3 regions of the Streptomyces sp. NPDC102490 genome follow, and region 1 is predicted to be linked to each of the others. Evidence: riboswitches for the same ligand, from Rfam matches in the RefSeq annotation. Region 1 holds a riboswitch; each other region holds the start of a gene.
What was found. A riboswitch is a leader RNA that binds a small molecule or an ion and turns the genes downstream of it on or off. The one in region 1 is predicted to bind thiamine pyrophosphate.
Positions count from the first base shown of each region.

Region 2: another riboswitch for thiamine pyrophosphate. It lies ahead of thiO (glycine oxidase ThiO); the one in region 1 lies ahead of ACIRGB_RS29700 (thiamine ABC transporter substrate binding subunit).
Region 3: another riboswitch for thiamine pyrophosphate. It lies ahead of thiC (phosphomethylpyrimidine synthase ThiC); the one in region 1 lies ahead of ACIRGB_RS29700 (thiamine ABC transporter substrate binding subunit).

Region 1 is NZ_JBIWJU010000014.1:99,487-103,615, reverse strand. It holds gene ACIRGB_RS29710 (hypothetical protein) at 1-169, shown strand, start outside; gene rlmN (23S rRNA (adenine(2503)-C(2))-methyltransferase RlmN) at 249-1,355, shown strand; TPP riboswitch at 1,394-1,499, shown strand; gene ACIRGB_RS29700 (thiamine ABC transporter substrate binding subunit) at 1,578-2,666, shown strand; gene ACIRGB_RS29695 (ABC transporter permease) at 2,642-4,129, shown strand, end outside.
Region 2 is NZ_JBIWJU010000010.1:49,736-53,864, reverse strand. It holds gene ACIRGB_RS23395 (Rv2175c family DNA-binding protein) at 1-271, opposite strand, end outside; gene ACIRGB_RS23390 (NAD(P)/FAD-dependent oxidoreductase) at 313-1,590, opposite strand; gene ACIRGB_RS23385 (hypothetical protein) at 1,623-1,973, opposite strand; TPP riboswitch at 2,026-2,137, shown strand; gene thiO (glycine oxidase ThiO) at 2,135-3,337, shown strand; gene thiS (sulfur carrier protein ThiS) at 3,334-3,534, shown strand; gene ACIRGB_RS23370 (thiazole synthase) at 3,537-4,129, shown strand, end outside.
Region 3 is NZ_JBIWJU010000002.1:178,400-182,528, forward strand. It holds gene ACIRGB_RS04275 (VWA domain-containing protein) at 1-591, opposite strand, end outside; gene thiC (phosphomethylpyrimidine synthase ThiC) at 671-2,497, opposite strand; TPP riboswitch at 2,490-2,679, opposite strand; gene ACIRGB_RS04285 (YibE/F family protein) at 2,751-4,129, shown strand, end outside.

The DNA of each region.
Region 1 (4,129 bases):
GGTCTGCGTGTTCTTCACGGCCGACGTCGAAAACGGCATCCATGCCATCCACTGGGGAGACGCCCACCTCGAACCAGACCGCACCTTTACGTGGCCCTACAGGGAACGGTGGCCTTGGCTGACTGAGTTCTGGGCCGTCCCCGGGCCGTCCGAGGCCCGCCAACGCTGATAGTCGGCACCCACGGGTGACCACCCCCACCCCGCACCGGCCTGGGCCCCCGGAGTCGATCTGCGACACTGGTACAGCCATGCCAAATCCCGGAGAACTCACATTCGTCGTGCCGCGCGGAGTCAAGAAGCCGCCGCGGCACCTTGCCGATCTCACGCCTGCCGAGCGCAAGGAGGCGGTCGCCGCGATCGGTGAGAAGCCGTTCCGTGCGAAGCAGCTCTCGCAGCACTACTTCGCGCGGTACGCGCACGCCCCCGAGCAGTGGACCGACATCCCCGCCGGTTCGCGCGAGGGGCTGCGGGAGGCGTTGCTGCCCGAGCTGATGACGGTCGTGCGGCACCTGTCGACCGACCAGGGGACCACGCGCAAGACGCTGTGGAAGCTGTTCGACGGGACGCTGGTCGAGTCCGTGCTCATGCGCTACCCGGACCGGGTGACCATGTGCATCAGCTCCCAGGCCGGCTGCGGCATGAACTGCCCGTTCTGCGCCACCGGCCAGGCCGGCCTGGACCGGAACCTGTCGACCGCCGAGATCGTGCACCAGATCGTGGACGGCATGCGGGCGCTCAGGGACGGCGAGGTCCCCGGCGGCCCCGCGCGGCTCAGCAACATCGTGTTCATGGGCATGGGCGAGCCCCTCGCCAACTACAACCGGGTCGTGGGCGCCATCCGCCGGCTCACCGACCCCGAGCCCGACGGACTGGGGCTCTCGCAGCGCGGGATCACGCTCTCCACGGTCGGTCTCGTCCCCGCGATCCACCGCTTCACCGGTGAGGGCTTCAAGTGCCGTCTCGCCATCTCGCTGCACGCCCCCGACGACGAGCTGCGCGACACCCTCGTCCCCGTCAACACGCGGTGGAAGGTGCGCGAGGTGCTGGACGCCGGGTTCGAGTACGCGGCGAAGTCCGGGCGCCGGCTGTCCATCGAGTACGCGCTGATCCGGGACATCAACGACCAGGCGTGGCGCGGTGACCGGCTCGGGCGGCTGCTCAAGGGCAGGCCCGTGCACGTCAACCTCATTCCGCTCAACCCCACGCCCGGCTCCAAGTGGACCGCGTCCCGGCCCGAGGACGAGAAGGCGTTCGTCGAGGCGATCGCGGCGCACGGTGTGCCGGTGACGATCCGGGACACCCGTGGGCAGGAGATCGACGGGGCGTGTGGTCAGCTCGCCGCGAGCGAGCGGTAACCTGACCGGCGGAAGTCCGTCAGCACAGTCACATCTTCATATTCCGACAGGGGAGCGCCACAGCGCTGAGAGTGCGGCACCGGCCGCAGACCCTCCGAACCTGGCCCAGGTCATTCTGGGTAGGGAGATCGGTCACCACTCGAGCTGTTGCGCCCTGCCCGGGGCCCTCGCCAGGGTTCCGGGCGGGGCCGCGTCTTCTCCTGGTCACCCAGGAGGAATCCAGTGAGCATCACCAAGAAGGTCAGCGTCCTGGCCGTCGGCCTCGGCATGGTCGGCACCCTGGCCGCCTGCGGATCGTCGTCCGACGACACCGGCGGCAGCGGCTCCGGCGGCAAGACCGTGACCCTGGTCAGCCACGACTCGTGGGCCGCGTCCAAGGACGTCGTCGCCGCCTTCGAGAAGGAGTCGGGCTACAAGGTCAGGGTCCTGGAGGACGGCGACGCCGGGCAGGCCGTCAACAAGGCCATCCTCACCAAGGACAACCCGCAGGGCGATGTCTTCTTCGGCGTCGACAACACCCTGCTGTCCCGCGCCCTCGACAACGGCCTGTTCCAGCCGTACGAGGCCAAGGGCTCGGACCGGGTCCGGCCCGAGTACCGCGCCGACCAGGACAAGCACCGGGTCACTCCGGTCGACACCGGCGACATCTGCGTCAACTACGACAAGGCGTACTTCGACCGGCACGGGCTGACCCCGCCCACGTCCTTCGACGACCTGGCCGAGCCCGCGTACAAGGACCTCCTCGTCACCGAGAACGCGGGCAGTTCCTCGCCGGGCCTCGGCTTCCTGCTCGGTACCGCCGCCAAGTACGGCGACGATGGCTGGGAGGGTTACTGGAAGAAGCTCAAGGCGAACGGCGTCAAGGTCGTCGACAGCTGGGAGCAGGCGTACAACGAGGAGTTCTCCGGCTCGGCCGGCGGCAAGAAGGCCAAGGGCGACCGTCCGCTCGTCGTGTCCTACGCCTCCTCCCCGCCCGCCGAGGTCGTCTACGCCGACCCGCAGCCGGCCACCGCCCCCACGGGCGTCGCCGAGGGCACCTGCTTCCGGCAGGTCGAGTACGCGGGCCTGCTCAGCAACGCGAAGAACACCGAGGGCGGCAAGGCGCTCCTCGACTTCCTGCTGAGCAAGACCTTTCAGGAGGACATGCCGCTCAACATGTTCGTCTACCCGGTGCGGGAGGGCGCGCGGGTTCCCGAGGTGTTCTCGAAGTCCGGGCCGCAGGCGAAGGACCCGCAGACCCTCGACCCGGCGAAGATCGCCGACCACCGCGACCAGTGGGTCAAGTCGTGGACCTCGCTCGTACTGAAGTGAGTCACGGAGGCAAGCGGGCGGCGGCGCGGGCGCGGACCGTGCGGGGGAGCGCTGCCCGGCTCGGCCTCATGGCCGTGCCCGTCGCGTTCTTCGCGGTGTTCTTCGCCTACCCCGTTGCCGCCATCGTCGCGCGCGGCCTGGAGGTCGACGGGGTCTGGCGGCTCGGGCGGATCGGGGACGTGCTCGCGCAGTCCGACGTGCGGCACGTGCTGTGGTTCACCACCTGGCAGGCACTGGCGTCCACCGCGCTCACCCTGCTGATCGCGCTGCCCGGCGCGTACGTCTTCGCCCGCTTCGACTTCCCCGGCAAGCAGGTCCTGCGGGCCGCGGTGACCGTGCCCTTCGTGCTGCCGACGGTCGTCGTCGGTACGGCGTTCCTGGCACTGGTGGGGCGCGGCGGGCTGCTGGACGAGTTGTGGGGCGTGCGCCTGGACACCACGGTGTGGGCGATCCTGCTCGCGCACGTCTTCTTCAACTACGCCGTCGTCGTCCGCACCGTCGGCGGTCTCTGGGCGCAGCTCGACCCGCGGCAGGAGGAGGCCGCGCGGATGCTCGGCGCCTCGCGGCTGCGGGCCTGGCGGCAGGTCACGCTGCCCGCGCTCGCGCCCGCCGTGGCCGCCGCCGCGCTGATGGTCTTCCTGTTCACCTTCACCTCCTTCGGCGTCGTCCAGATCCTCGGCGGGCCCGCCTTCTCCACCCTGGAAGTGGAGATCTACCGGCAGACCTCCCAGGTCTTCGACCTGTCCACGGCCGCCGTGCTGACGCTGATCCAGTTCGCGGCCGTCGCCGCCGTCCTCGCCGTGCACGCCTGGACGGTGCGGCGGCGCGAGACGGCGCTACGGCTCGTGGACGCGGCCACGACCGCGCGCCGGCCGCGGGGAGCCGGGCAGTGGGCGCTGCTCGCCGGGGTCCTGGGCGTCATCGTCGTCCTGCTGGTGCTGCCGCTCGCGGTACTGGTCCAGCGGTCGCTGGGCGCCCCCGGCTTCGGCTACTACCGGGCACTGACCCGCGAGGACGGCGGCGCCTTCCTCGTCCCGCCGATCGAGGCGATCGGCAACTCCCTCCAGTACGCCGTCGCCGCCACCGGCATCGCCGTGGTGATCGGCGCGCTGGCCGCGACCGCGCTCACCCGGCGCGACGCGGGCCGCTTCGTGCGCGGGTTCGACGCGCTGCTGATGCTGCCGCTCGGAGTGTCGGCCGTGACGGTCGGGTTCGGGTTCCTGATCGCGCTGGACGAACCCCCGCTGGACCTCAGGTCCTCCTGGGTCCTGGTGCCGCTCGCGCAGGCGCTGGTGGGCGTCCCCTTCGTCGTACGGACCATGCTGCCGGTGCTGCGGGCGGTGGACGGGCGGCTGCGGGAGGCGGCGGCGGTGCTGGGCGCGTCGCCGTGGCGGGTCTGGCGCGAGGTGGATCTGCCGATGGTGCGGCGGGCGCTGCTGGTCGCGGCCGGGTTCGCGTTCGCG
Region 2 (4,129 bases), on a different contig from region 1:
TGAAGAGCCACTCCAGCATCTCCTCGGCCGTGAAGCCGTCGTCCCGCAGCAGCGTCAGGGTCCCGACCAGGCCCTTGACGACCTTGTCCTCGTCGATGAAGGCCGCGGGGATGTGCAGTGCGCGGTTCTCACCGCGGCGGACGGCGATGAGCTGGCCTTCCCTGATCAGCTGGCGCACCCGGGTCACCTCGACACCGAGCATCTCGGCGATGTCGGGAACGGTGAGCCAGGCGGGCACGAGAGCATCAATCTTTGCGTCAATCTCGGTCACGCCTCCAGCCTGCCACCTGGCACTGACAGTGGGAAACCCGGCTACGCCGTGGCCGTCGCCGCCTTCAGCGGCTTCGCCGGGTCGGCCAGCAGGTCCGGGTCCATCGGCGTACCCGCCTGGATCAGGCGCTTGCCCTGCGCCAGGTCGCGGGGGCGGCCCACAGCAAGCAGGGCGACCAGGCGGCCCTCGCGCAACCAGCAGACCGTCCACGCCTCACTCGCCGGGTCGCCGCGCCACACGGTGGTGTCGGCGGCCGTGTGGTGACCGGCGTACTGGACGAAGCGGCCGAACTGCTCGGACCAGAAGTACGGCACCGGGTCGTAGGGCGCCGGGGCCTCGCCGACCGGGGCGCCGACGATGTCGGCGGCGACCGTGCGCGGGCCCTGGAGGGCGTTGTCCCAGTGGTGCACCAGGAGCCGCTCGCCGTAGCGGGCGGACGGGAAGGAGGCGCAGTCGCCGACCGCGTGGACGTCCGGCGCGGAGGTGCGCAGGCGGTCGTCGGCCAGGACCTCGCCGTGCGCGCCGAGGGCGATGCCGGAACCGGCCAGCCAGCCGGTGGCGGGGCGGGCGCCGATGCCGACGACGACGGCGTCGGCGGCCAGCCGGGTGCCGTCGTCGAGGACGACCCGCCCGGACTCACCGGGGCCGCCGGGCTCGACGCGCTCCACGCGCGCGCGGGTGCGCAGTTCCGCGCCCGCGTCGGCGTACCAGGCGGTCATCGGCGCGGCGACCTCGGCGGGCAGCGCGTCGGCCAGCGGCCGGTCGGCGGCCTCCACCACGGTCACCGCGCAGCCCGCCTCGCGCGCGGCGGTGGCGAACTCGGCGCCGATCCAGCCCGCGCCGACCACCACGATGGCGTGCTGCCGGGCGAGCACCGGCCGCAGCCGTGCGGCGTCGTCCAGGGTGCGCAGCAGGTGCACGCCGGGCACCCCCTCGGCGCCCGGGAGGCGGACCGGTTCGGCGCCGGTCGCCAGGACGAGGGCGTCGTACGGCACGGGCCCCTCGGAGGTGTCCAGGAGGTGCTCGCCGGGGCGGACGCCCAGGGCCTCGCAGCCCAGCCGCAGGGTGATGCCGAGCGCCTCGAAGTCGACGTCGAAGGCGGAGCCCTCCGCGGTGCCGAGCAGGACGGCCTTGGACAGCGGGGGGCGGTCGTACGGCTGGTGCGGCTCCGCGCCGATCAGGGTCACCGGTCCGGTGAAGCCCTGTTCGCGCAGGGCGACCGCGGTCTGCACGCCCGCCATCCCGGCGCCCACGACGACCGCGCGCCGCTCCCCGTCCGCCGCCGGTCCCTGTCCCCGCTCCCGCGTCTGCTCGCTCACCTGATCACCATAGACACCCCGCGATTCGCCGGTCAGTGCCCGTGCGCGGTGAGCTGCTCCACCACGCTGGTTCCGCTGCCCGGCTGCGACTCCCACTCCCAGCTCTCGTCCAGCCGCACGCGCCCGTCCGGCAGTTCGACGACGGTGGACACGCAGTGCCCCGACGACGTGCTGCCGTCGGTCTTGAGCTGCACGTACCGGAAGTCCAGGCGGTCGCCCTCCCTGGTGCCCACCAGGTGCCCGCGGACGACGTCACCGCCCGCGTACTCGGCCCACACGGCGCCGTCCCGCTCGTGGTAGGTGAACCGGGTCCGGGTGCCCACCTGGCCGGGCGCCTGGTCGGCGACGGGGGCGAGGACGAGACCGTCGAGTGAACGCGCCACGGATGGAGGCTCCCTTACACGTGCGTTGGGCTGCGGGCTAGGGTGGCCAACGTAAGGCACTCGCGGGAGCCCGGACGCACCGGGCTGAGAGGGAGGCTGGCGGCCTCCGACCGTACGAACCTGATCCGGGTCATGCCGGCGAAGGGAGGGGCTGGACGCCCATGTCGTCTCCACCGCACACGTCTCGTATGCCTTGTACGTCACGTACCCCCGACGTCCTCGTCGTCGGAGGCGGGATCATCGGGCTCGTCACCGCCTGGCGGGCCGCGCAGCGCGGGCTGGTCACGGCCCTCGTGGACCCCGAGCCGGGCGGCGGGGCGGCCCAGGTGGCGGCCGGGATGCTGGCCGCCGTCACGGAGCTGCACTACGGCGAGGAGACGCTGCTCGCGCTGAACCTCGCCTCGGCCCGCCGTTACCCCGAGTTCGCGGCCGAGCTGACCGAGCTGACCGGCCACGACCTCGGTTACCGCCGCTGCGGCACGCTCGCCGTCGCGCTGGACGCCGACGACCGCGCCCACCTGCGCGAACTGCACGCGCTCCAGCAGCGCTCCGGACTGGAGTCCGAGTGGCTGTCGGGGCGCGAGTGCCGACGCCTGGAGCCGATGCTCGCGCCGGGCGTGCGCGGGGGCCTGCGGGTGGACGGCGACCACCAGATCGACCCCCGCCGACTCGCCCGCGCGCTGGTGGCCGCCTGCGCACACGCGGGCGTGGTCTTCCACCGGGCGTGGGCCGAGCGGCTCACCGTCGGCCCCGGGGACCGTGCCACCGGCGTCGTCACCACCGACGGCACCGCGCTGGAGGCCGGGCGGGTGGTGCTGGCCGGGGGCAGCCTGAGCGGGCGGCTCCCGGGTGTGCCGGAGGCCGTACTGCCGCCGGTGCGGCCCGTGAAGGGGCAGGTTCTGCGGCTGACCATGCCGGGGACGCCGGGGCCGCTGCTGAACCGCACCGTGCGTGCCGTGGTGCGCGGCAACCACGTCTACCTGGTGCCCCGGGAGAGCGGTGAGCTGGTCGTCGGCGCCACCAGCGAGGAGCTGGGCTGGGACACGAGGGTCACCGCGGGCGGCGTCTACGAGCTGCTGCGCGACGCCCACGAGCTGGTCCCCGGCATCACGGAGCTGCCCCTGACGGAGACCCGCGCGGGTCTGCGCCCCGGCTCCCCGGACAACGCCCCGCTGCTCGGCCCGACCGCGCTGGACGGCCTGCTGCTGGCCACCGGTCACTACCGCAACGGCGTCCTGCTCACCCCCGTCACCGGCGACGTCATGGCGGACGCCCTGACCGGCGGGGAACTGCCGGAGGAGGCCCGTCCCTTCAGCCCCCGGCGCTTCAGCGCCGCCCCCGCCCTCTCGGAGCAGCCCGCATGAACATCTCCGTCAACGGCGAGCCGCGCGAGGTGGCTCCGGGCACCGCCCTGGACACGCTGGTGGGCACGCTCACCCTGGCGCCGTCCGGAGTGGCCGCCGCCCTGAACGAGACCGTCGTCCCGCGCGCGCGGTGGTCCGCCACCGCGCTGTCCGAGGGCGACCGCGTCGAGGTCCTCACCGCCGTCCAAGGAGGCTGACCATGGCCGACGATCCCTTCGTCCTCGGCGGCACGACGTACGCGTCCCGCCTGATCATGGGTACGGGCGGAGCGCCCAGCCTGGACGTGCTGGAGCGCGCGCTGGTGGCCTCCGGCACGGAGCTGACGACCGTCGCGATGCGGCGGGTGAACGCCTCGGTGCACGGGTCGGTGCTGTCCGTGCTGGAGCGGCTCGGCATCCGGGTGCTGCCGAACACGGCCGGCTGCTTCACCGCCGGGGAGGCGGTGCTCACCGCCCGCCTCGCGCGCGAGGCGCTCGGCACGGACCTGGTCAAGCTGGAGGTCATCGCCGACGAGCGCACGCTGCTGCCGGACCCGGTCGAGCTGCTGGACGCGGCGGAGACGCTGGTCGACGACGGGTTCACCGTCCTGCCGTACACCAACGACGACCCGGTGCTCGCGCGGAAGCTGGAGGATGTCGGGTGCGCGGCGATCATGCCGCTGGGCTCGCCGATCGGGTCCGGGCTCGGAATCCGCAACCCGCACAACTTCCAGCTGATCGTGGAGCACGCGCGCGTGCCGGTGATCCTGGACGCGGGGGCCGGTACGGCCTCGGACGTGGCCCTGGCGATGGA
Region 3 (4,129 bases), on a different contig from region 1:
GGTGACCTGGGGCGGGGTCGTCGGCGGGGGAGCGTCGTCGTCCACGGTGATGCCGAAGTCGGTCGCCAGCCCCGCGAGCCCGGAGGCGTACCCCTGTCCGACCGCGCGGAACTTCCACATCCCCTGGCGTCGGTACAACTCGCCGCCGACCAGTGCGGTCTCCGTCCCGGCCGTGATGTCGAACCGGGCCAGTTCGGTGCCGGTCGCGGCGTCCAGCAACCGCAGCGACAGCCCCGGAACCCGGCCGAAGGCACCGCCGTCCGCCGAGGCGCACAGGACGATGCGCTCGACCGCCGGCTCGACCGACCGCAGCTCCACCTCGACGGCGTCGGTCGTGACGCCCGCGCCTGCGCCGGAACCGGCGCCGGGGACGACTCTCTTGCCCAGGTGGCTCACCGCGCCGGAGACATGGCGGGGCTGGTTGTAGAAGACGAAGTCCCCGTCGTCCCGCACCCGTCCGGCCGAGGTGAGCAGCAACGCCGAGGCGTCGACCTCGGGCACGCCCGGCCCGGCGGACCACACGAGTTCGGCGCGCACCGCGGGGGAGTCGACGGCGACGTTGGCACCCTTGCTCAGGGAGGTGGCTGTCATGCCTCCAGTCTGCCGAGACGGACCCCTCGACGGGGAGAGGGGCGGCCCTGCGGCCTGTCCCCCTCCCGCGCCGGTGCGCTCAGTCCGCGATCGGCAGGTACACGCGGTTGCCCGCCGCCGCGAACTCCTTCGACTTCTGCGCCATGCCCTCCTCGATCTCGCCCTGGCTGCCCCCGTGCTGCCGGCGGATGTCCTGCGAGATCTTCATCGAGCAGAACTTCGGCCCGCACATCGAGCAGAAGTGGGCCGTCTTGGCGGGCTCGGCCGGCAGGGTCTCGTCGTGGAACTCCCGTGCCGTGTCCGGGTCGAGGGCCAGGTTGAACTGGTCCTCCCACCGGAACTCGAACCGGGCGTCCGACAGCGCGTCGTCCCACTCCTGCGCACCCGGGTGACCCTTGGCGAGGTCGGCGGCATGGGCGGCGATCTTGTAGGTGATGACGCCGGTCTTGACGTCGTCACGGTTGGGCAGGCCCAGATGCTCCTTGGGCGTGACGTAGCAGAGCATGGCCGTGCCCCACCAGGCGATCATCGCGGCACCGATGCCGGAGGTGATGTGGTCGTACGCCGGCGCGACGTCCGTCGTCAGCGGGCCGAGCGTATAGAACGGAGCTTCATCGCAGATCTCCTGCTGAAGGTCGATGTTCTCCTTGATCTTGTGCATCGGGACATGTCCCGGGCCCTCGATCATGGTCTGTACGTTGAAACGCTTGGCGATCCGGTTGAGTTCCCCGAGGGTGCGCAACTCGGCGAACTGCGCCTCGTCGTTGGCGTCCGCGATCGACCCCGGGCGCAGGCCGTCGCCGAGGGAGTACGTGACGTCGTAGGCGGCGAGGATCTCGCAGAGTTCCTCGAAGTTCTCGTAGAGGAACGACTCCTTGTGGTGCGCCAGGCACCACGCCGCCATGATCGAACCGCCGCGCGAGACGATGCCGGTCTTGCGGTTCGCGGTCAGCGGTACGTACGGCAGGCGCACGCCGGCGTGGACCGTCATGTAGTCCACCCCCTGCTCGGCCTGTTCGATCACGGTGTCCTTGTAGATCTCCCAGGTCAGCTCCTCGGCCCGGCCGTCGACCTTCTCCAGCGCCTGGTAGAGCGGCACGGTCCCGATGGGAACGGGGGAGTTGCGCAGCACCCACTCGCGGGTGGTGTGGATGTTGCGGCCGGTGGAGAGGTCCATGACCGTGTCGGCGCCCCACCGGGTCGCCCAGGTCATCTTGTCGACCTCCTCCTCGATGGAGGACGTCACCGCCGAGTTGCCGATGTTGGCGTTGACCTTCACCAGGAACCGCTTGCCGATGATCATCGGCTCGATCTCGGGGTGGTTGACGTTGGCGGGCAGCACGGCCCGGCCCGCGGCGATCTCCTCGCGGACCACGTCCGGCGAGACGTTCTCCCGGACGGCCACGTACTCCATCTCCGGCGTGACCTCGCCCCGGCGTGCGTACGCGAGCTGCGTCACCGCGGTGCCGTCCCGGCCCCGGCGGGGCTGACGCGGCCGGCCGGGGAAGACGGCGTCGAGGTTGCGCAGGCCGCCGCGCGGCGCGGTGTGCTTGATTCCGTCGTCCTCGGGGCGGGCGGGACGGCCCGCGTACTCCTCGGTGTCACCGCGGGCGATGATCCAGTTCTCCCGCAGCGGGGCGAGGCCCCTGCGGACGTCGGTGTCGACGAGCGGATCGGTGTACGGGCCCGAGGTGTCGTACAGCGTGACCGACTGCCCGTTGGTGAGGTGCACCTGACGGACCGGCACCCGCAGATCGGGGCGCGAGCCCTCGACGTACGCCTTGTGCCAGCCGATGGACTTCCCGGCCTCCGTGGTCTCCGCGGTGTCCTCCTGGGCGGAGTCCTGCGTGGAGTTCTGTGCGGAATTCTGTGCGGAGGCAGGCGTGCGTGCGTCCTTGATGGTCATGAGACCTACTCCCTACGCCGGCATTACCCGGTAACAGGTTCGGCGGTCGACGCAGCGGCTTCCGTCCGGCGGCGCTTCGTGGGATACGTCACTCGACTTCGATGACGTTTCCCGTGAAACATCGCTGGGACGGAGGTCAGCGCCCTCTCAGCCCGGTGCTCCGAGCTCCCGCGTGTACAAAGGTGCCTCCACGCTAACGCCCATTCGGGCGCGGTGAACAGAGGGCCCCCCTTGTTCTTGCGATGATCGGGCGGTGACCACACCGCAGCATCCCTCCTTCCCGCCGCGTCGGCCCCGCCGCGGACCGAACGCCGAAGAGGGCGACGGCCGGGCAGCCGACCACGCCCCCGTCGTCGCTCACGGCGCGAGCGACGGCAGACCTGGGGCTGGTCACGGGCACACGCACGCCCACGGACCTGCGGCTCCCGTGTCCCGGCATCTGCGGAAGGTCATCGCCGCGATCCTGATCCCCTTCGGCGCGGCCGTGCTGGTCGGACTCGCGGTGCTGTGGCCGGGCGGCGCACCGTCGCACGAGCGCACCGGAGTCGGCTTCGACCGCCAGACCCAGCAGGCCACCGTCACCAAGGTGGTCGAGCTGAGCTGCCAGTCCGTCAACGCCTCGGGTGGCACCCCGACCGGCGACACGTCCACCGCCGAGGGCTCCTCCGCGGTGCAGCAGGCGAAGGGCGAGTGCAAGCGGGCGACCATCCGGGTGGACACCGGCGACGACAAGGGCCGGACGTTCGAGGAGATCGTGCAGCCGGACCAGTCACGGCAGTTGCACGAGGGTCAGGAGGTAGTGGTCGCCTACGAGCCCTCCGCGCCCAAGGACCTGCAGTACTCGGTGACCGACATCAACCGCCGGCTCCCGCTGTCCCTGCTCGCGGGCATCTTCGCCCTCGCCGTCGTGGTCGTCGGACGGCTGCGCGGCCTCATGGCGCTGGTCTCGCTGGCCATCAGCTTCCTGCTGCTGAACTTCTTCATCCTGCCCGCCATCCTGCAAGGATCGAACCCCCTGGTCGTGGCGGTAATCGGGTCCAGCGCCATCATGCTGATCGCGTTGTACCTGTGCCACGGGCTGTCGGCCCGCACGTCCGTGGCGGTGCTCGGCACCTTGATCTCACTGTTGCTGATCGGTGTGCTCGGGTCGATCTTCATCGGTTGGGCCGCGCTCACCGGCAACACGGACGACAACACCGGCCTCATCCACGGCCTGTACCCGTCGATCGACATGAGCGGTCTGCTGCTCGCCGGGGTCATCATCGGTTCGCTCGGTGTCCTCGACGACGTGACGGTCACGCAGACGTCGGCGGTCTGGGAGCTGCACGAGGCCAACCCGACGATGGGCTGGCGCGGCCTGTACCGCGCGGGCATCCGCATCGGCCGCGACCACATCGCCTCGGTGGTGAACACGCTGGTCCTGGCCTACGCGGGCGCCGCGCTGCCCCTGCTGCTGCTGTTCTCGATCGCGCAGAGCGGGGTGGGGACGGTCGCCAACAGCGAACTGGTCGCGGAGGAGATCGTGCGGACGCTGGTCGGCTCGATCGGCCTGGTGGCGTCCGTGCCGGTCACCACGGCCCTCGCCGCCCTGGTCGTGTCGGCGGACCGGCCGGCCGGAGGAGCGGCCCCGGC